2 regions of the Citrobacter freundii ATCC 8090 genome follow, and region 2 is predicted to be linked to the other one. Evidence: predicted binding sites of a transcription regulator. Region 2 holds the regulator's gene; the other holds the start of a gene.
What was found. Region 2 encodes Fur, which represses iron uptake genes when iron is present. Its sites were predicted from a motif close to ATAATAATGAGAACNACTATCAA; they were not measured.
Positions count from the first base shown of each region.

Region 1: the regulator Fur is predicted to act here: its motif matches at 5,159-5,181, upstream of exbB (tol-pal system-associated acyl-CoA thioesterase).

Region 1 is NZ_CP049015.1:4,150,695-4,161,685, reverse strand. Features, by position in the region: gene dkgA (2,5-didehydrogluconate reductase DkgA) at 1-578, opposite strand, end outside; gene yqhD (alcohol dehydrogenase) at 683-1,846, opposite strand; gene G4551_RS19965 (AraC family transcriptional regulator) at 2,041-2,940, shown strand; gene yghB (DedA family general envelope maintenance protein YghB) at 3,014-3,673, opposite strand; gene metC (cystathionine beta-lyase) at 3,805-4,992, opposite strand; gene exbB (tol-pal system-associated acyl-CoA thioesterase) at 5,243-5,977, shown strand; gene exbD (TonB system transport protein ExbD) at 5,984-6,409, shown strand; gene G4551_RS19940 (hypothetical protein) at 6,487-6,894, opposite strand; gene G4551_RS19935 (hypothetical protein) at 6,896-7,300, opposite strand; gene G4551_RS19930 (ESA_00282 family adhesion-associated protein) at 7,405-7,908, shown strand; gene G4551_RS19925 (aldo/keto reductase) at 7,977-9,017, opposite strand; gene yghX (YghX family hydrolase) at 9,173-10,060, shown strand; gene G4551_RS19915 (methyl-accepting chemotaxis protein) at 10,276-10,991, shown strand, end outside.
Region 2 is NZ_CP049015.1:1,533,367-1,544,357, forward strand. Features, by position in the region: gene tcuC (MFS transporter) at 1-1,105, opposite strand, end outside; gene tcuB (tricarballylate utilization 4Fe-4S protein TcuB) at 1,159-2,298, opposite strand; gene tcuA (FAD-dependent tricarballylate dehydrogenase TcuA) at 2,285-3,688, opposite strand; gene tcuR (tricarballylate utilization LysR family transcriptional regulator TcuR) at 3,786-4,712, opposite strand; gene fur (ferric iron uptake transcriptional regulator) at 4,841-5,287, opposite strand; gene G4551_RS07340 (ryhB-regulated fur leader peptide) at 5,280-5,366, opposite strand; gene fldA (flavodoxin FldA) at 5,577-6,107, opposite strand; gene ybfE (LexA regulated protein) at 6,263-6,550, opposite strand; gene ybfF (esterase) at 6,679-7,452, opposite strand; gene seqA (replication initiation negative regulator SeqA) at 7,647-8,189, shown strand; gene pgm (phosphoglucomutase (alpha-D-glucose-1,6-bisphosphate-dependent)) at 8,214-9,854, shown strand; gene kdpE (two-component system response regulator KdpE) at 9,955-10,632, opposite strand; gene kdpD (two-component system sensor histidine kinase KdpD) at 10,629-10,991, opposite strand, start outside.

The DNA.
Region 1 (10,991 bases), 2.3 Mb from region 2:
CCGCCCTGCGCCAGCGGGCTCCAGGATTCGGTCTGGATTTTATGTGTGGCGTTCCAGGCGTGCAGCTGGCGCTGCTGCATGAGCGGGTGAAGTTCTATCTGATTAATCACCGGAGGTACGCCGGTTTCATCCATCAGCCGCTGGAGATGGTTGATCTGAAAGTTGCACACGCCGATGCTCTTAATCAGCCCTTCTTTTTGCAGGTCGATCATGTTTTCCCACGCTTCAACGTAGTGGTCGATCGCCGGAACTGGCCAGTGCATCAGGTACAGATCGAGGTAATCAAGCTGGAGTTTCTCCATGCTTTCGAGCAAGGCTTCCCGGGGGCGTTTCTGGTCATCATTCCACAGCTTGGTGGTAATGAATAACTCTTCCCGTGGCACGCCTGCGTCACGTATTGCTTTGCCGACACCTTCTTCGTTTTTGTACGCTGCCGCGGTATCAATTGAGCGATACCCCACTTCCAGCGCTTTATGAATGGCAGTGATGACTTCTTCGTTGCTTGCCTTCCAGACCCCCAGGCCCAGTTGCGGCATGACGTTACCATCCTGTAGTTTGATAATGGTTGGAGTGGTCATAATTCCTCCCCTTAATGACTGTCACCGGAACATACTCCGGTGACATAGGTGTGACTTAAGTCTGGTATAAATACCCAAAAACGAAAGGCGGAGGTTAAAAAACCTTAGCGGGCAGCTTCGTAAATCCGACGGCTGACCTCAAGCGTAATGTCCTGATGTTCGCCCAGTTTCGTACCGCCATGCGCTTGCAGTTTTTCCAGCAGCGCCGGGATGGAGCTACCGTCCAGACCGTAGTCAGAGAGGCGAGTCGGTACGCCCATTTGTTCGAAGAAAGCGCGGGTTGCGGCAATGGCGGCGTCGATGCGCTGGTCATCGCTTCCTTCGGTGATATTCCAGATACGCTCTGCGTATTGCAGCAGTTTGGCACGCTTGGTATCACGTTTTTCATTCCACAGCGCAGGCAGAACGATGGCCAGTGTTTGAGCATGATCCAGACCGTGCATTGCAGTCAGCTCATGGCCCAGCATATGCGTTGCCCAGTCCTGCGGTACCCCTGCGCCAATCAGACCGTTCAGCGCCTGGGTTGCCGCCCACATGACGTTCGCACGCACGTTGTAGTTTTCCGGCTCCTGCAAGGCTTTCGGACCTTCTTCTACCAGTGTGAGCAGAATGCCTTCGGCAAAGCGATCCTGAATTTTCCCGTCGACCGGATAAGTCACATACTGCTCAACGGTATGAACGAACGCATCCACGACGCCGTTTGCAACCTGACGTGGCGGCAGGGTGTAGGTGTAAACCGGATCCAGTACGGCAAATACTGGCTGCACAAATGGGGTCATAAAGGCCAGTTTATCGCCGGTGGTTTTACGCGAAATTACCGCGCCGGAGTTAGATTCAGAGCCGGTTGCAGGCAGGGTTAATACGGAGCCCATCGGGATGGCGCTTGTTACGTCGTTGCCGTGGGTTTCCAGAATGCGCCATGGATCGATGCCGTCAGCGTACTGTGCAGCAGCCGCGATGAATTTGGTGCCGTCCAGCACGGAACCGCCGCCTACTGCCAGCAGAAACGTCACTTTCTCATCACGCACGATTTTTACCGCGTTCATCAGCGTTTCATAAGATGGGTTTGGCTCGATACCGCCAAACTCCAGCACGTCCAGACCTTTCAGCGCGTCCTGAACTTGTGCCAGGACACCTGTTTTTTTCACGCTGCCGCCGCCGTAAGTAACCAGTACGCGAGCGTCCTGAGGAATTTGATCGCGCAGCTCAGCAATCGCGCCTTTACCAAACAAAATACGTGTTGGGGTATGGAGATTAAAGTTGTTCATTGCTCGTTCCCTTTGGTGGGTAATAAAAGAGGGCAGGAGAGTGTCTGCCGGATGATGAACATTGTGGTCGCCCGCCGCGCTGCTCTCAATGCTCATTTCTGCCGATGTCTTGCCCATTTCTACAGACTGCTGGAGAAAACGGATAAATCTGCGCATTATGTCAGGGTCGAAAAACGATAATGAAATGGTGCCCCATGAACCGTGATGAGATCTGCCTTCTGCTGACAGATAAAATTAAGCATCTGAAAAACAATGAAAATAAACTTAGCGAACTGCTGCCAGATGTCCGCCTGCTACACGGTACGGAGCCGGCGGCGCGTACACCAGTCATGTATCAGCCAGGCATCATATTTCTCTTTTCGGGACATAAAATTGGTTACATTAATGAGCGCGTATTTCGCTATGACGCCAACGAATACCTGCTGCTAACCGTACCTTTACCCTTCGAATGTGAAACGTATGCGACGCCGGAGGTTCCTCTGGCCGGTATTTACCTGAATGTCGATATCCTGCAATTGCAGGAGCTGTTGATGGACATTGGGGAAGACGAGCTGTTCCAGCCCGCTATGGCTGCCAGTGGGATTAACTCTGCGACGCTCTCAGACGAAATTCTCTGTGCTGCTGAGCGCCTGCTGGATGTGATGGAGCGACCGCTGGATGCGCGTATTCTGGGGAAACAGATCATTCGCGAAATCCTCTACCATGTGCTGACCGGGCCGCGTGGTGGCGCGTTACTTGCGCTGGTAAGTCGCCAGACGCATTTCAGTTTGATAAGCCGGGTACTCAAGCGGATTGAAACCAAATACACCGAAAACCTCAATGTAGAACAGCTGGCGGCAGAGGCGAACATGAGCGTATCGGCGTTTCATCATAATTTTAAAGCGGTGACCAGTACCTCGCCGCTGCAATATCTGAAGAGCTATCGCCTGCATAAAGCACGGATGATGATGATCCACGATGGAATGAAGGCCAGTGCGGCTGCAATGCGCGTCGGCTATGAGAGCGCATCGCAATTCAGTCGGGAGTTCAAACGTTTCTTTGGCGTAACGCCGGGGGAAGATGCGGCAAGAATTCGTATGATGCAGGGGAGTTGATTTCTTGTCGGCTTTAAAGCTAGCTGTGCGCCATCAATGAAATGCCGGAGTGACTCCGGCATACGGCTAATACTCAGGCGCTACAGTATTTTTTTTTAATCACCACGAACAGCGTTCCCAACAGACCTGCGGTTAACAGGGCAATTGGCAGGATCATTAAAAAGGTCATCACCTGATCTTCATGACGTTTGACGAACGGGATCATACTCAGCGCATAGCCGAAACTGGTAACGACGGTGACCCACAGCAGTCCGCTCAGCCAGTTAAAAAACTGGAACCGACGGTTAGGAAGCCCTGAAATGCCCGCCATCGTTGGCAGCAAGGTACGGACGAACGCCAGGAAACGCCCGGCAAGCAGCGCCATCAACCCGTGTTGGTCAAACATGCAGGTAGCGCGTTGATGGTATTTTTCAGGTAATTGCGCCAGCCAGCCTTTCACCGTGCGCGTGTTGCCCAGCCAGCGTCCCTGAATGTAGCTCAGCCAGCAGCCCAGACTGGCTGCGGCAGTCAGAATAGCTATGGTAGGTAAAAAACTCATCACGTCCTGAGCGATCAGCGCTCCTGCCAGTAATAACAGGCTGTCTCCGGGTAAAAAGGAGGCGGGCAGAAGGCCATTTTCTAAAAACAGTGTGGCGAACATGACGAAGTACACCACGCTCACAACGTGCGGATCCGCCAGTGCGGCAAAATCGTGTTGCCAGAGCGCGGAGACAATATCTTGAATGACTACCATGGACTTTCCTGTGGAACAGCGTTTATATGTGGATTGTACTCCTGAATTGCCCGGGATGCCTTGATCCCGGACGCAACAATTGCAGACTTTTCCACCAGAAGTGTCTGCATATATGTCCATCTGTGGCAATTTTACTCGATTCGGGCAAATCCTGCGGCCAAATCGGCAATCAGATCGTCAACATTCTCTAAACCAATATGTAAACGGATGAGCGTTCCGCTGAAGTCAACCTCGCCTTGCGGACGGATTGCCGCAATGTGTTCCGGCTGGTTGGCGAGAATCAGCGACTCAAAACCGCCCCAGGAGTAGGCCATGCTGAACAGGCTGAAGTGATCCAGATACGCGGCCAGCTCCTCATTATTGAGTTTCTTATTCAATACAAAGGAGAACAGGCCGCTGCTGCCGGTGAAATCACGCTTCCAGAATTCATGCCCTTTACTACCGGGCAGTGCCGGGTGGTTCACACGGGCGACCTGCGGATGGCTGGCCAGCCACTCGGCGACCTTTAAGCTGCTTTCATGGTGCTGACGCAGGCGTACACTCAGCGTACGCAGCCCACGGCTGGTCATATAGGCGGTATCGGCGTCCAGCATTTGCCCCATCAGATACGCATTTTCGCGAAGTTGATCCCAGCAGCGGGCGTTAGATACCGCCGTTCCGACCATGCCGTCGGAATGGCCAATCAGATATTTGGTGCCTGCCTGAATAGAAATATCGATGCCAAAATCCAGCGCTTTGAACAGCACTCCGGCAGCCCAGGTGTTATCAATCATGATGATTGCGTCAGGTGCTACGCTTCTGACGGCGGCAACAATTGCCGGAACATCATGCACTTCCATGGTGACAGAGCCGGGCGACTCCAGAAATACGACTTTGGTGTTCGGCTGCATGTGCTTCACAATATCGGCGCCAATCAGCGGATCGAACCAGCCGGTGGACACGCCAAGCTTGCCGAGAATTTTGGTGCAGAAATCCTGACTGGGTTCATAGGCGGTATTGGTCATCAGCACATGATCGCCTTGCTCCACAAAAGCGAGGATGGTGTTGGCAACGGCAGCCGCACCGCAAGGGAACAAGGCGCAACCCGCGCCGCCTTCCAGTTCGCACATCGCTTCCTGCAGAGAGAAATGCGTCAGGGTTCCGCGACGTCCATAGAAAAGCGCACCGTTGGCACGGTTGTGTGTGGCCTGCTTTTTGGCCTCCACGGTGTCAAACACCAGCGAAGAAGCGCGCTGGATCACGCTATTTACCGAGCCCAGCGTGTATTTTTTACTGCGTCCTGCGTGAACGAGCTTGGTTTCAAGTTGCTTATCTGCCATGTTGTCTTACCTGTTTTTATACGTCTGGATGTCTAAACTACCATGAATCAAAGATGACGCATCCTGCAGAACGGTCATACAGTAGAAAATAATCTCAAAATGCTTCTGGTGACTTTTTTACTGCGTAAGCGCAAGGAAAAGAAACCAAAGGTGCGGCAATATGTAAATAGTAATGAGAACGACTATCAATTCGACGTCTTTTTGATATCATTACGCTCAGATTTTGTGATTTGCGTCCTGGAGATACAGAGTGGGTAATAATTTGATGCAGACGGATCTTTCCGTCTGGGGTATGTATCAGCACGCCGATATCGTGGTTAAGTGCGTGATGATTGGGCTGGTTTTGGCGTCAGTGGTCACCTGGGCTATCTTCTTTAGTAAGAGCCTTGAGTTCTTTACTCAGAAACGCCGCCTTAAGCGTGAACAGCAACTGCTGGCGGAAGCCCGCTCTTTAGATCAGGCAAGTGAGATTGCCGCAGGATTCGATGGCAAAAGCCTGGGCGCACAGTTGATTAACGAAGCGCAAAACGAGCTGGAACTGTCAGAAGGCAGTGACGATAACGAAGGCATTAAAGAGCGTACCGGCTTCCGTCTGGAGCGTCGTGTGGCGGCGGTAGGTCGTCATATGGGACGTGGTAACGGATACCTGGCCACCATCGGGGCTATCTCTCCATTCGTCGGTCTGTTCGGTACCGTATGGGGCATCATGAATAGCTTCATCGGGATTGCACAAACTCAAACGACCAACCTGGCCGTTGTTGCGCCGGGTATCGCAGAAGCGCTGTTAGCGACCGCAATTGGTCTGGTCGCAGCAATTCCAGCGGTTGTTATCTACAACATTTTCGCACGTCAGATTGGCAGCTATAAAGCGATGCTGGGTGACGTCGCGGCACAGGTGCTGTTACTGCAAAGTCGCGATCTGGACCTGAACGCAAGCGCATCCGCGCATCCGGTACGTGCAGCGCAGAAATTACGTGTAGGATAATGTTCCATGGCAATGAGCTTTAATGAAAACCTGGACGATAACGGTGAAATGCATGAAATCAACGTGACGCCGTTTATCGACGTTATGTTGGTTTTATTGATCATTTTTATGGTGGCCGCACCGTTGGCAACGGTGGATGTGAAAGTGAATCTTCCTGCCTCCACCAGCACGCCGCAGCCGCGTCCGGAAAAGCCGGTATACCTGTCTGTTAAAGCCGATAAAAGTATGTTTATTGGCAACAATCAGGTGACGGATGACACCATGATTAGCGAGTTAAATGCACTGACAGATGGGAAGAAAGACACCACCATTTTCTTCCGGGCAGATAAAACCGTTGATTATGAGACCATGATGAAGGTTATGGATACGCTGCATCAGGCGGGCTTCCTGAAGATTGGTCTGGTTGGCGAAGAGACTGTGAAAGCGAAGTAATCCTCCTCATTGCCGGGTAATGGTTGCCGCCTTACCCGGCGTGCATCTCCTGATTCAACTCTCTCGCATACCTGTTCTTATCTGTTCTCGTCTAACGCGACCGTGGTTATCCTGGTGGGTTCGTAGTTCCCTTCAGACAGCTTTCGTGTCAGGCGTAAGGTGGCCGTTTCCCGTGCGAGTATATGCTGGTAGGTGCTTTCCAGTCGGGCCATGATTTTGTCCCGCAGTTCTGGTTGCTGCTCCATAATGGCTTCGATCGCGGCACCGTAGATCTCTTCTTTAGCCTGTAGCGTGTAAATTTCACGCCGATTTTGCCATTTCATCCGCACCAGTGCAGCGGGAATAGAGACTATCTCCTGAGCAACGCTTTCCAGCGTCGCGTTTTTATTGGCAATCAACACGGCTAAATTTTGCTTTAAGACAAACTCATCGCTTTTATGGTTATCTAAAGCCAAATAAACATTGTTATCCTCAACATCTTTCATTTTATTTCTTTTCCAGAGAATAAAAAATAGGGTCGCTGGTTTCACGCGTAATTAAATTAAGCCAAATTTTGTTGCCCTGTTCATTTATGATGGCTGTTTTTTGAGTCAAAATTTTACTTAATTCTTGTGCGTTAATATCGCCTTCTGCTTGTAGTGAATTGAGCAGGCGAGAGAATGACTCAATTTTTGCTGCACGAAACAGACGCTCTTTTAAATGACGGTCGCACTCTTCAAATAGCATATTTCGTGACTGACCGGTAGCCGTTGAGCTAATCAAAATATCGGATTCGTAATCGCTTAATGTTCTCTTTCCCTGAGTCAAATTTTCACTATTATCTACGGGATTGGTATTGGTAGCGGGGCTGGATAAGTGAAAGTGCGAGGGAACAAGATGCTCGGGAAGCATGTTGAAATATCCTTTGATGCCAATGATATGTTGTTTTAAATAAACCAGGCCGCGTTGACAATAGCATGGCGTAATTTTAAAATCAAAAAAAATGGAGCCAGTATATGAACAGTATATTTTATTCTGTTATTACCCTGCTATTGCTGACCTGCGGGGTACTTTTGTTAATGCGCAGTGCAAATAAAAACCGACATGCCGAAAATGGGCACTCTGAAAACCAGCCGGAAATGCTGAGTAAAGAAGAAGGCGAGGACCATTTCTCGGTATTGATGAATTCGATTACGCCGGTCTGGTATTGGCGCGTTAATCACGAATATATCGATTTTATCCACTCCACGATCAAGCGGATGACAATGGTGGAGTTGAATGAGACACCTGGATTATTTGATGCGCAGCGGCGTTGTAGCGATCTCAACTCTGCGGTGTATAAATATTACGACAATATTAAAAAGCGCTGTTTGAGCGGTGAGAAGGTCCCGCATGCCGACCTGGACGTGCTCAACCTGCGTCAGTGTTTCAGGGAGTTCAGTCTGGAGGCTTATCCCGCGCTTGTCGCGCTGGTGTGGCCGGAGTATCAACGCCCGGAGATCAAAGCGGAAGAGGTGTGAGGGACTGGCTGGCCCGTATTACGTGCCGGGGAGGCTTACGCTGCCACCCGGCACGATGTTACATACGGCTATTTGTCAGATGAGGCCTGCCACAGGTTCAGCTTACCGTCCGCGACGTGCTTATCGATCTGCGCCAGTTCTTCGGTGCTGAACGTCAGATTCGCCAACGCCTGAACGTTTTCCTCCAGTTGCTCCGGTCGACTGGCGCCAATTAATACCGAAGTCACCCGGTTGTCTTTTAGCAGCCAGCTTAAGGCCATTTGTGCCATCGACTGTCCACGCTGTTGCGCCATCTCATTGAGCAACCGCAGGCTGTTAAGATTTTCTTCCGTCAGCATATTTTCCGTCAGCCCACGAACTTTTTTCCCTTCACGCTGCATGCGTGAACCTTCCGGAATGCCGTTGAGGTATTTCCCCGTCAGCAGTCCCTGAGCCAGTGGCGTAAAGGCGATGCAGCCCATGCCATTGGATTCCAGCGTATCCAGCAGGCCGCTGCTGTTTACCCAGCGGTTAAGCAGGTTGTAAGACGGTTGGTGGATCAGCAGGGGAATTTTCCATTCCCGCATCAGCTCGGCCATTTTCTGCGTACGCTCTGGCGAATAGGATGAGATGCCGACATACAGCGCTTTGCCGCTCTGTACGGCGTGGGCCAGGGCTGAGGCGGTCTCTTCCATTGGCGTATTTTCGTCGACGCGGTGCGAGTAGAAGATATCGACATAGTCGAGGCCCATGCGTTTCAGGCTCTGATCGAGGCTGGCGAGCAGGTATTTGCGCGAACCGCCAGAACCGTATGGCCCTGGCCACATGTCATAGCCTGCCTTGGTGGAGATAATCAGTTCATCGCGATAGTGTGCAAAATCCTCGCGCAGTAATCGGCCAAAATTCTCTTCTGCGCTGCCTGGTGGCGGCCCATAGTTATTGGCTAAATCAAAATGCGTGATGCCTAAATCAAATGCTTTACGCAACAGGGCTCGCTGTGAATCCAGCGCCTGAACGTGCCCAAAACTGTGCCATAAACCCAGCGATAGAGCGGGTAAGCGCAAACCGCTGCGCCCACAGTAGCGATAGAGCATCTGTTCGTAACGTTCAGGATTGGCAAACCAGGCCATGAGATCTCCTTAGTGCAGGTGAATTTCGAAACAACGTTTCTATTCTAGCGGGTTCACGGTGAATATCCCGTTCACCAGGTCACACTGAGATGAAAAACTGGGCAAAAACAGGTCACTGTGCTTTGCTTAAAAAAACATCAATCAGGAGTGCGACGATGCCGCGTTTGACTGCCAAAGATTTTCCGCAAGAACTGCTCGATTACTATGACTATTACGCTCATGGCAAAATAACGAAACGCGAGTTTCTCAATATGGCAGCGAAATATGCAGTGGGTGGCATGACGGCATTGGCCTTATTCAATTTATTGAAACCCAACTACGCTCTCGCAACGCAGGTAGAATTTACCGATCCCGATATTCTGGCGGAATATATTACCTATCCCTCGCCTGAAGGTCATGGTGACGTGCGGGGGTATTTGGTTAAACCAACGAAGGTGACGCGGAAAGTTCCGGCGGTGGTGGTAGTGCATGAGAATCGTGGGCTGAATCCGTATATTGAAGATGTGGCGCGACGGGTGGCGAAGGCGGGCTTTATGGCACTCGCGCCTGATGGGTTAAGTTCGGTAGGGGGATACCCAGGCAATGATGATAAAGGTCGGGAATTGCAGCAGCAGGTTGACCCCGTAAAGTTAATGAACGACTTTTTTGCCGCCATTGAATTTATGCAGCATTATTCAGGGACGACGGGAAAGGTAGGTATCACCGGATTTTGCTATGGTGGTGGTGTGTCGAATGCCGCAGCTGTGGCTTTCCCTGAACTGGCCTGCGCGGTGCCTTTTTATGGGCGTCAGGTTCCTGCATCAGATGTCCCTAAAATAAGCGCGCCTTTATTACTGCACTATGCGCAATTAGATACCCGAATTAATGAGGGATGGCCTGCATATGAAGCGGCGCTAAAGGCGAATAAGAAAGTCTATGAAGCATATATCTACCCCGGTGTTAATCATGGCTTTCACAATGATTCTACCCCTCGTTATGATAAAGCTACCGCTGAATTAGCCTGGGAACGTACCCTTGCGTGGTTTGATAAATATTTGCGATAGAAAACAATAGATTATTTAATGCTTTTAATTAATTACCTGAATAATAATGCTACCTAATTTCATTAGCATTCATATTGATATAGGGTGGAGAGATAGTGGATGTACTTAAGAAAGTAAAAAAATAAAGAACGCATTATATCTTCTCTACTGCCTGCCGATAACAAGGATAAGTATCGCCTGATGGCGAATTCCTCATCAACGGCAAGGAAATTATTATGCGTTTGCTGAAAAACTTAACTATTCGTATTGTCATGTTGGCAATACTGGGACTTTTCTGCCTGCTCTGGTCGGGCGTGGGTTTATTCAGTCTTCATTCGTTATCAAAAATATCTGAAGGCAATGATATTGACCGCCATCTTGTCCATCAGATGACGGTTCTCAGTCAGGGTAACGATCAGTACTTTCGCTTCGTAACGCGCTTAAGTCGCGCCATGGATGTCAAAATGAGCGGCGGAACGCCTGATTTTGCGCCGGCGCAGCAGTCCCTGGAGAATATGAGTAAAAAACTCCAGGAGATGAAAACATTGTCTCCAGGCCCCATGGATCCGGAAGTTGCCGCGGCGGTACTGACGAAGTGGCAGGCGCTGCTGGACAATGGCGTGATCCCGCAAATGCAGTTGGCAAAGCAGGGCACGCTCACGGCCTTTGCGGAACATGCCAGTACCGTTACGCCAGCGTTGAGCCGTGAATTTGGCGCCAGTGCCGAGCGTTTTAACGCCACGGCAGGAGAGCGGCTTGATACCACCCGCGTGATGGTCGATGGCAAAACGTCTATCATCCGAACTTTAATTATTACTGCTGTTATCCTCGGTATTGCCCTACTGTTCTTTACCGACCGTTACCTCGTCGCCATGATGGTGAAACCTCTGGGACGCATCCGTCAGCAGTTCCAGCAGATTGCGCAGGGCGATCTCAGCCATCCCATTGAAGA
Region 2 (10,991 bases):
CCAGTGAAAAGCCCACCGTACGCACATAGACCGGCATCACCTCGGTGAGTGCGGCTACCATTGCCCCGTTATACATACCAAAAAAGAATGAGAACCAAAGCAGGACCAATGTCATGCGAGTGAAATCTGGCGCGGCGGTGAGCCAGTGCATTACCGGCCAGGTGGTGATCAGAGCGAGTATGGTAATCCCCATTAACACCGGACGACGACCAATTCGGTCAGAAATTGCCCCGCCAATGGGCAGCCAGATAAAGTTAGAAATACCGACCAGCATGGTGACCACCAGGCTGTCGCGAGCGCTCAGGTGGAGTACAGCCCTGCCGTAGGTCGGGGTGTAGACGGTGATGAAGTAAAATGTCGTTGTGGTCATCGCCACCAGCAGCGTACCTGCAGCGATAAGACGCCAGTTTTTGACGATAGTGGTGAAAATTTCCCGAGTGTCGGGGCGGTGCGTGCGTTGTAAAAATGCGTCTGTTTCCTGCAGCGAGCGGCGGAGCACGAAGATCAAAGGAATAATCATGCAACCAATAAAGAAGGGAATGCGCCAGCCCCATTCCGAGATCTGATCGTGTCCCAGGGTAGCGTTCAGACAGTAACCAATCAGCGCCGCCACCACAATGGCGACCTGTTGACTGGCCGACTGCCAACTGGTGTAGAAGCCTTTATTGCCAGGCGTGGCGATTTCCGAAAGATAAACCGAGACACCGCCTAACTCTACGCCTGCAGAAAATCCCTGTAATAATCGTCCAAGTAATACCAGCACGGGAGCCAGCAGGCCAATACTGTGATAGCCAGGTACAAGGGCAATCAGCAGGGTACCGCAGCCCATAATCGCCAGCGTCACCATCAGGCCTTTACGACGACCAATTCTGTCGATATAAGCACCCAGCACAATGGCGCCAACGGGTCGCATTAAGAAACCCGAACCAAAAACAGCGAAAGTTAACATTAGCCCGGCAAATTCACTCTCCGCGGGAAAGAAGGTCTTTGCAATATAGGTGGCGTAAAACCCGAACAGAAAAAAGTCGAACTGTTCGAGAAAATTACCGCTGGTTACCCGCAGTATTGCGCCGAAAGTTCCGGCGCGCGATGGTTGTTGTGTCATTGGGTTTGCTCCACTGTCTTATCATAATATTTATAGAGGTAAGAGTGTGCGGGTTAGTTGTCTGTGACCCCCGCCTGTTTGCCGCGCCGTTTCTCAATCGCCCACTTGAGTAAGGCTGCGCAGCGGTAAAATCCATGGGCAAATTTTCCGTAAGGAATGGTCAGAAAGAGCGCCATGACCACGCCGAGGTGAATGGCGAGCAAAATAGCCATCCAGGACGAGTCTCTTCCTGCCAGCAGGGCTAAACCGGTCAGACTGGTCAGCAGCAGCAGCAAAATAAAACCGCGATCCATCGGTTTTTGCCGTGCGTCGCCATGTAGCGGTGAACGCTTGAGATTGAGCCATAGCAAGCCAGCCGGGCCGACAACCAGGCCAATGCCTCCCAACGTGCCCAGCATGACCGGAACGCTGAAGAACGGATAGGGTGCTTCTATACCTGCGAAATAGTGATAGCCCGTCGCCACCACGGTGGCGGCAAAGCAGAGCAGAAAACCGTAGAAAGTGAAGTGATGAAAACGGCGGCGCATCAGAGTGAAGGCATCATCTGCTTCATTACAACCTTTACCGTGCCCACCATCGAGATACTTTAGTGTCAGCGCATCGTGTGAAGCTTCAGCAATTTCGACGGAACGTGGCATACCGGGAGAAATCTCGCGCCAGAAGCGGATAACGCCCGCCATCAGCAGACCTATCGCCAGAATAAATACCGAACCAAACATCCAGGCCAGCAGGTTATGCGGGAAAATTTGGTAGAAATCTCCGGCCAACGGAGGATGGAGTAACGAGCCTTTTAACCCCATGGCGAGCAGTAAAAACAGGATCAGACCGAAAACCAGCGCCAGCGTCACGGTGACGCCTGCGCGACGATAAAGCGCGCCAAAGGCCGCGGGTTGCGCGTAGTGCTGATAGGTTTCAAGCCGGACTTCTGCCATCGCCTTCGGCACGTTGATGGCAAACTCATGAGGCGGGGCATACTGACAGGCGTGCAGGCAGGCACCGCAGTTATGGCACAAGTTTGCCAGATAATTGATATCCGCTTTACCGAATTCCAGGCGCTGCGTCATTGCCGGGAACACGGCGCAAAATCCTTCACAATAGCGACAGGCGTTGCAGACCTGCATCACGCGTTCAACTTCCGCTTCCGGTTCGGTGATAATTTGCGCGTCGATAATCAGTTTCTCAAGCTGCCTCATGACGAGTCTCCTTACGTGCGGCCAGCGCGGCTTCTTTTCCGGCAATACGGCCAAAAGTGGTACCGATTGACATGCCCACGCCTGCGGTGTAGCCCTTGCCCAGCACGTTGCCCGCCATCATCTCTCCGGCGACGAACAGGTTGCGGCTTGGCTGCCCGGCAAAGTGTACGGCAGCGCGTTCATTTACTTTTAACCCGAGATAGGTGAAGGTGATCCCTGGCCGCAGGGCATAGCCGTAGTAAGGCGGCTGGTCCAGTGGTCGCGCCCAGTGTGTCTTCGCGGGGGTTAACGCTTTTGTCGTGCAGTTATCCAGAATGGTATGGTTGAACTGGCCGGGCTGGCAGGCGTTGTTGTACTCCGTCACGGTGTGGGTAAAGTGTTCGCCATTCAGCCCCAACTGATGAGCCAGTTCCGCCAGCGTATTGGCCTGTGCGCCAGGAAAGACCGGAGGCATGAAGTGGCCGATGGCTTTACTGTCGATAATGGAGTAGCCAATCTGCCCGGGCTGTTGGGCGACCAGTCGTCCCCAAATGGCGTAGCGTTTGGGCCAGAAATCTTCGCCTTCATCATAAAAACGCTCAGCGTCACGGTTGACGACTATGCCGAGCGAAACACAGTCCACGCGGGTACAAATCCCGCCGTCATATAATGGCGCTCTGGCGTCAATGGCTACGCAGTGTGACTGGGAGGGTTCGCCGATGATGTCGGCTCCGGCATCGATCATAAATTTGAGCAGTACGCCCTGGTTAAAGCGCGTGCCGCGAATCAGAAAGTTATCTGCAGGCCATTCGCCGCGCTCGTTCTCTCCCCACGCTTCTCGCAGCCATTCGCGGTTTGACTCAAACCCGCCAGCGGCAAGCACGCAGGATTTCGCTGTAATGCGCTCTTCACCTGCCAGCGCCGCCACGAACTCGCCATTACGCAGTTCAAGCGCCTGAACAGGGGTGTTATAGCGGATCTGCACTCCCAGTTTTTCTGCGCTGCGATAATAGGCATTCACCAGGGCCTTGCCACCGCCCATAAAAAAGGCGTTGGTTCGCGCCACGTGTAAAGCGCCAGAGAGAGGAGGTTGAAAATTGACGCCGTGCTGGCGCATCCAGTCGCGGCATTGTGAAGAGGTGCGGATCACCAGACGTGCCAGGGCTTCGTTGGTATTTCCTTCCGTGACGCGCTGCAGATCTTGCCAATACTCCTCTTCCGGATAGCTTTCCACCAGCACATCCTGCGGTGCATCATGCATACAGCGCAGGTTACGCGTGTGTTGGGAATTTCCCCCACGCCATTCCCGGGGAGCCGCTTCGAGTAGTAAAACGGAAGCGCCTTGCTCCCGGGCGGTAAGGGCAGCGCATAAGGCAGCATTGCCACCGCCAATCACCAGAACATCAACCATCGTATACTCCATTACCATTTAACTAATTGTTAAATTTGTAATTAAAATGTATGCGAACGGCTTGTGCGGGCGCTATGACGTAGTGCTAAAGAGGGCTTTAGTTATTGTAAAGGATGGCGCCTGGCCAGCGTCCTGCTTCCACCAGTTGATGCATCACTTTCGTCAGCACCACGCGGGCTGCGAGGCCCGCCGGGGTGAGCTCATCGTCAGAGAGGCTCACCAGAAAGTTGGGGCGGCTAAGTATCGGATTATGGACGCCGATCACTCTTAGCGTCTCTTTATCGAGATGGGAAATCGCCGCTCCGGGTTGAAGAGTGGCGCCAATGCCACTGCGCACGGCGCGCATCAGCAGCGCCAGACCATCAATTTCTGTAGCGATCTCAATGTTCAGCGAGTGTTCCTGACAAATTGCTTCCAGCCTGCCGCGCAGACCGTGGCCTGGGCTGGGCATTATCAATGGAATACTCGCCAACTGGGCTGGGGCAATATTGTCATCGGTAATATCAGCCAGTAGGGCATGGGTCCCAATCAAAAACAGCCGTTCTTCGAGAATCGGTCTGGCACTCCAGCGCAGGATCTTTTCTTTTTGAAACACCACAGCCAGATCAATCTGGCGGGTATTAATCATCCGTTCCAGATTACCAGAGAGACTTTCCACCACATGCAGGCGAACATCGCTATAGCTTTCCCGCATGGCGTGAATAAAAGGCATACCGAGAACTGAAGCGGTACTGGGAGCCATGCCGACGCTGACGTGCCCGGAAAGCCGGGATTCACGCGCGGCGAGGATTGCATCGTCTGCGTGACGGAGCGCCAGCTGCGCCTGGGAGTAAAAAGCCAGTCCGGCGCTGGTGGGTGTCACGCCTCGCGAAGTGCGCTGCAGCAGGCGAATAGCGAGTTCGTTTTCCAGACGCGACATTTGCTGGCTGAGTGCCGAAACCCCGATATTGAGATCGAGCGCCGCGCTACCCATGCTGCCGGTTTCTACAATGCGCACAAAATAGCGTAGCTGGCGAAGTTCCATTTCGACTCTCCGGAAGGGGCAATTGATTTTTACATTAAAGCAACACAGGAGCGGAGGGAAGGGGAAAAGGGCAGGTAACGCCCATAAAAAAAGCCAACCGGATGGTTGGCTTTTCAGAAAGCATTACATTATTTGCCGTCGTGGGCGTGCTCATCTTCGCGGCAATCGCCTTCGGCACAGTGACCGTAAAGATAGAGGCTATGGTTAGTTAAGCGAATGCCATGTTTAGCCGCAATCTCACGTTGGCGGGCTTCGATGGAATCATCGCTGAACTCGACCACTTTGCCGCAGTCAAGGCAGATGAGGTGATCGTGATGATGCTGTTGAGTCAATTCGAAGACGGATTTACCACCTTCAAAATTATGGCGGGTCACGATACCGGCATCATCAAACTGGTTCAGCACGCGATACACGGTCGCCAGACCAATTTCTTCACCCATATCGATCAGGCGTTTGTATAAGTCTTCCGCACTGACGTGATGGTTATCCGGTTCCTGAAGAACTTCCAGAATTTTTAAACGAGGAAGCGTTACTTTCAGGCCAGCCTTCTTTAATGCGGTATTGTTGTCAGTCATGCGGAATCTGTCCTGTAGCTAAACGATTCACTTCATTAACAGAAGTGACAGAAATTGCACTTGAGATAATGCGATTCATTATAGAACTGCCATGGCTAAATGAAAACTGCAAGTCTCTGGCATATATTGTTAATCAAAACGTGGTATCGCCGACAAACACACTGTGCAACACCCGATTGGCATCCAGCCATTGTACAGGGTCAGACGAAAAAGTTACAAATTTGTAGCAATTATTTTGATTGGTTTTATCTATTGATGCGGCGCAGATGGAAATCTGCGCCACACGAAATCAGGCATTAATGATTTCGTCGAGGTGCAGCTCTTCAGAGATCTGCTTAACCCATTTTTCTACGCGTTCTGCGGTCAGTTCAGGTTGGCGATCTTCATCGATAGCCAGACCGACAAAATGGTCGTCGTCAGCCAGACCTTTGGACGCTTCAAAGTGATAACCCGCCGTTGGCCAGTGACCAACGATGGTTGCGCCGCGCGGTTCGATGATGTCGCGAATGGTCCCTAACGCATCGCAGAAATATTCTGCGTAATCTTCCTGGTCGCCACAGCCGAACAATGCAACCAGTTTGCCGTTAAAATCAATGTCTTCGAGGGTAGGGAAGAAGTCGTCCCAGTCGCACTGCGCTTCACCGTAGTACCAGGTTGGGATGCCGAGCAGCAGAATGTCATACCCTTCGAGGTCTTCTTTGCTGCTTTTTGCAATGTCATGAACATCGGCAACGTCTTTACCAAGCTGTTTTTGAATCATTTTTGCGATGTTTTCGGTATTACCGGTGTCGCTGCCGAAAAAGATGCCAGTGATTGCCATGAGTAAAATAACCTCTTGAAACTTATTGAAATGGTGGTGGCGCATTGCCCACGGATAAGGGCAATCATAGCAGAACAGTCAGGCATGCGGAAACAGCAAACACGCAGGACTGCACTCTGTGCTACACGATTTATGATTTAGAGCAGAAATTCAGACTATGCCTGACCGCGCAATGCGCTGAGTTGGTTCATCAGCATCTCTTCGATGAGTTCACTGCGACTCATGTTGCGTGCCTCAGCCAGCTCGTTCAGAGCGTCAACGGCATCAGCGTTCAGTTTCAGTTCGACACGCTTAAGCCCGCGAACTTTGTCACGCTTAAGCTGATTACGTTTATTAATACGTAACTGTTCATCACGCGAGAGCGGATTAGTTTTGGGTCGTCCCGGGCGACGCTCCTGCGCGAACAGATCTAATGTCGTACGGTCCGTTTGTTCTTTGGCCATGATCTTGGTGACTTCGGGGAAACAATCAGCCAGGCGTCTGCCCGGATGGATAGCGCGCCATAATACATCAGCAGGGGAGACACGCCAACGCCCGCGCGCGTAATCGCGCGCAGACGCTGAGTTTTTAATCAGTTAGCCTGCTCGCTCAGATAACGACGGATGGCGCGCAGCACCGCCTCCGGTTTTTCGGCATGCACCCAATGCCCGGCGCCTGCTATAACGTGCGCACGAGCTTGTGGGAATTGCGCCAGCAGTTGTTCGCGATACGCTTCGGTAACATACGGTGAGTTGCCGCCTGGGATAAACAGCGCCGGGTGCTCCCACGCAGGAATGGTTTCCCAACCGACGATATGCGGATATTGATCCCACAATACGGGAACGTTAAAGCGCCACTCGCCGTCAACAAAGGATTTCAGCAGAAACTGGATAACACCTTCCTCCTGCAGGTGCTGGCGCATGACGCTTGCCGCCTGCTGGCGTGAGGACGCTTGTGCATCGGTTACGGCATTGATTGCCGCAAAAATCTCATCGTGGCGGCGAACATGGTAGTCAACGGGAGCAATGTCGATGGCGACCAGCCGTTCGACACGTTCCGGAGCCAGAGCAGTCAGCGCCATGACGGCTTTTCCGCCCATCGAGTGGCCAATAAAGATCGCTTTTTCGATCTGCCGATCGTCCAGCGTATCCAGCAGATCTTGCGCCATGGCCGGATAATTCATCTCAGGTGAACGAGGGGAGAGGCCATGGTTTCGCATATCGACCTGGATGATGTCGTGGTCGGCTACTAGATCGCGTGCCAGGATCCCCAGGTTATCCAGGCTGCCAAACAAGCCGTGCACCAGGACGATGGGAGAATTATTGTGCAGGTTTTGCGCAGATTGCGCTCGGATATTCAATTTCATGGCAAAGTTCTTTTTTTCACACTCACGGGTTAGGGTATCATGTTGACCATTCTGCCACATGGCTGCAACAACTACGGTTACTCTGAGTTTTGCTGGCCACCAGGCTTGACGCTATCCGCTGTTGGGATTTGCCTTTACACTACGTGTGTTTACCCCGACAACTTGTATTCAGCTAAACACTGCACTGGATTAAGATGAAAACGATTGAAGTTGATGATGAACTCTATAGCTATATTGCCAGCCACACCAAGCATATTGGCGAGAGCGCATCCGACATTTTACGGCGTATGTTGAAATTTTCCGCCGCATCACAGCCTGTCACTCCGATAGTCAAAGAAGTCCGCGCTGTGCAACCTGTCGTGGAAGCCAAGCCGGTTAACCCCGTAAAAGATAAAGTGCGCGCGATGCGTGAACTGCTGCTGTCCGACGAATACGCGGAACAGAAGAAAGCAGTAAATCGCTTTATGCTGGTGCTGTCTACACTCTATTCACTGGATCAAAACGCGTTCGCCGAAGCAACGGAATCGTTGCATGGTCGTACGCGTGTTTATTTTGCAGCTGATGAACAGACGCTGCTGAAAAATGGTAATCAAACCAAACCGAAGCACGTGCCAGGCACGCCGTACTGGGTGATCACCAATACCAATACCGGCCGTAAATGCAGCATGGTTGAACACATCATGCAGTCAATGCAATTCCCTGCGGAATTGATTGAAAAGGTTTGCGGAACAATTTAATCCTTGCATTAGAAGGACCAGGCAATGGCAATCCACAATCGTGCAGGTCAACCTGCGCAACAGAGTGATTTGATTAACGTCGCCCAACTGACGGCACAATACTATGTACTGAAACCAACGGCAGGGAACGCTGAGCACGCTGTTAAGTTCGGTACGTCCGGACATCGCGGCAGTGCAGGTCGTCATAGTTTTAACGAGCCGCATATTCTGGCTATCGCCCAGGCGATTGCTGAAGAACGTGCGAAAAACGGGATTACTGGTCCGTGCTATGTGGGCAAGGATACCCACGCGCTGTCTGAACCGGCTTTTATCTCTGTACTGGAAGTGCTGGCGGCGAACGGCGTTGACGTCATCGTGCAGGAAAATAACGGCTTTACGCCAACCCCTGCTGTATCGAACGCTATCCTGGTCCACAACAAAAAAGGCGGCCCGCTGGCTGACGGCATTGTGATCACGCCGTCCCACAACCCGCCGGAAGATGGCGGCATTAAATACAACCCGCCAAATGGTGGTCCGGCAGACACTAATGTCACCAAAGTGGTGGAAGACAGAGCCAACGCGCTGCTGGCGGCCGGTCTGCAAGGCGTGAAGCGTATGTCGCTGGACGCTGCGCTGGCATCTGGTCATGTGAAAGAGCAGGATCTGGTTCAGCCGTTTGTTGAAGGACTGGCTGACATCGTAGACATGGCGGCGATCCAGAAAGCGGGTCTGACGCTGGGTGTCGATCCGCTGGGCGGTTCCGGTATCGAATACTGGAAGCGTATTGCTAAGCACTACAACCTGAACCTGACTATCGTTAACGATCACGTTGATCAGACTTTCCGCTTTATGCATCTCGACAAAGATGGCGCAATCCGCATGGACTGCTCCTCCGAGTGTGCGATGGCGGGGCTGTTGGCGCTGCGCGACAAGTTCGATCTGGCCTTTGCCAATGACCCAGACTACGACCGTCACGGTATCGTCACCCCGGCAGGGCTGATGAATCCGAACCACTATCTGGCGGTGGCGATCAACTACCTGTTCCAGCATCGTCCGCAGTGGGGCAAAGATGTTGCCGTCGGTAAGACGCTGGTGTCATCGGCGATGATTGACCGTGTAGTGAATGATTTAGGGCGTAAACTGGTTGAAGTGCCGGTTGGCTTTAAATGGTTTGTTGACGGTCTGTTTGACGGCAGTTTTGGCTTTGGTGGGGAAGAGAGCGCGGGGGCATCTTTCCTGCGTTTCGACGGTACACCGTGGTCAACCGACAAAGACGGCATCATCATGTGCCTGCTGGCGGCAGAAATTACCGCAGTGACCGGTAAGAACCCGCAGGAGCACTACAACGAACTGGCTGCTCGCTTTGGCGCACCGAGCTACAACCGCCTGCAGGCAAGCGCGACCTCCGCGCAGAAAGCGGCGCTGTCTAAGCTGTCTCCGGAAATGGTGAGCGCCAGTACGCTTGCGGGCGACCCGATCACCGCGCGTCTGACGGCTGCACCGGGCAACGGCGCTTCTATCGGCGGTCTGAAAGTGATGACTGACAACGGCTGGTTTGCCGCGCGTCCTTCTGGTACGGAAGACGCTTACAAGATCTACTGCGAAAGCTTCCTCGGTGAAGAACATCGCAAGCAGATCGAAAAAGAAGCGGTTGAGATCGTCAGCGAAGTGCTGAAGAACGCGTAAACCGTAGGCCGGATAAGACGCTAGCGTCGCTATTCGGCATGAATAATGAAAAAGCCGGACAGCAAATACGCTGGTCCGGCTTTTTATATTCAACTTAACGTCATGGCATGAACCGATAACCAATCCCGGTTTCGGTCAGAAAATGACGCGGACGTGCCGGGTCCAGTTCCAGTTTCTGGCGCAGGTGTCCCATGTAAATTCGCAGATAGTGGCTGTGTTCGACGGCGTTTGGTCCCCAAACCTGATTGAGCAACTGGCGCTGCGTCAGTACCTTTCCGGCATTATTCAGCAGTACCGCTAACAGGCGAAACTCAATCGGCGTCAAATGAATCTCTTCATCACCACGATGTACTAGCCGGGCGGCGATATCTACTTTTACGTTGGAAAAATGCACCACCGGCTCGGGAGACGTGCCGCTGGCGTGGCGACGCAATGCCACGCGCAATCGCGCCTGTAGCTCGCCAATACCAAAGGGTTTACTGAGATAGTCATCGGCACCGGCATCCAGGGCGGCAATTTTATCACTTTCTTCGCTGCGGGCTGAAAGCACAATTACCGGTATCGCGCTCCATTGTCGCAGGTCACGAATAAAATCAATGCCGTCACCGTCCGGCAGACCGAGATCGAGAATGATGAGATCGGGTTTTCGCGTGGCGGCTTCCAGCAGACCACGTTGCAGCGTTTCCGCTTCATATACACGCAGACCATCGGCTTCCAGCGCGGTGCGCAGAAAGCGACGGATAGCCTGTTCATCTTCAACAATCAGTACGTTCGTCACATATCCTCATGAAAATCTTCAAGTTCAGGGGGGATTTCCTGGGGCAGTGTAACACGGAAACATGCTCCTCCCTGTGCGCGATTGTGGACGGAAATTGTACCGCCGTGCACGTCCACAATGGCCTGGCAGATTGCCAGCCCCAGCCCAACGCCTGGTACAGATGACTCTTTGTTTCCCCGGGAGAACTTGTCAAAAACTCGTTGCTCCATTCCCGATGGAATGCCAGGGCCATTATCCCAGACGTCCAGTTGCAGATGTTCGCCATCGACGCTGGCATCAATACCGATTTGCGCCGCTGGACCTGCGTATTTAACAGCGTTTTCCAGCAGGTTAATCAGCACCCGTTCAAATAGCGGGCC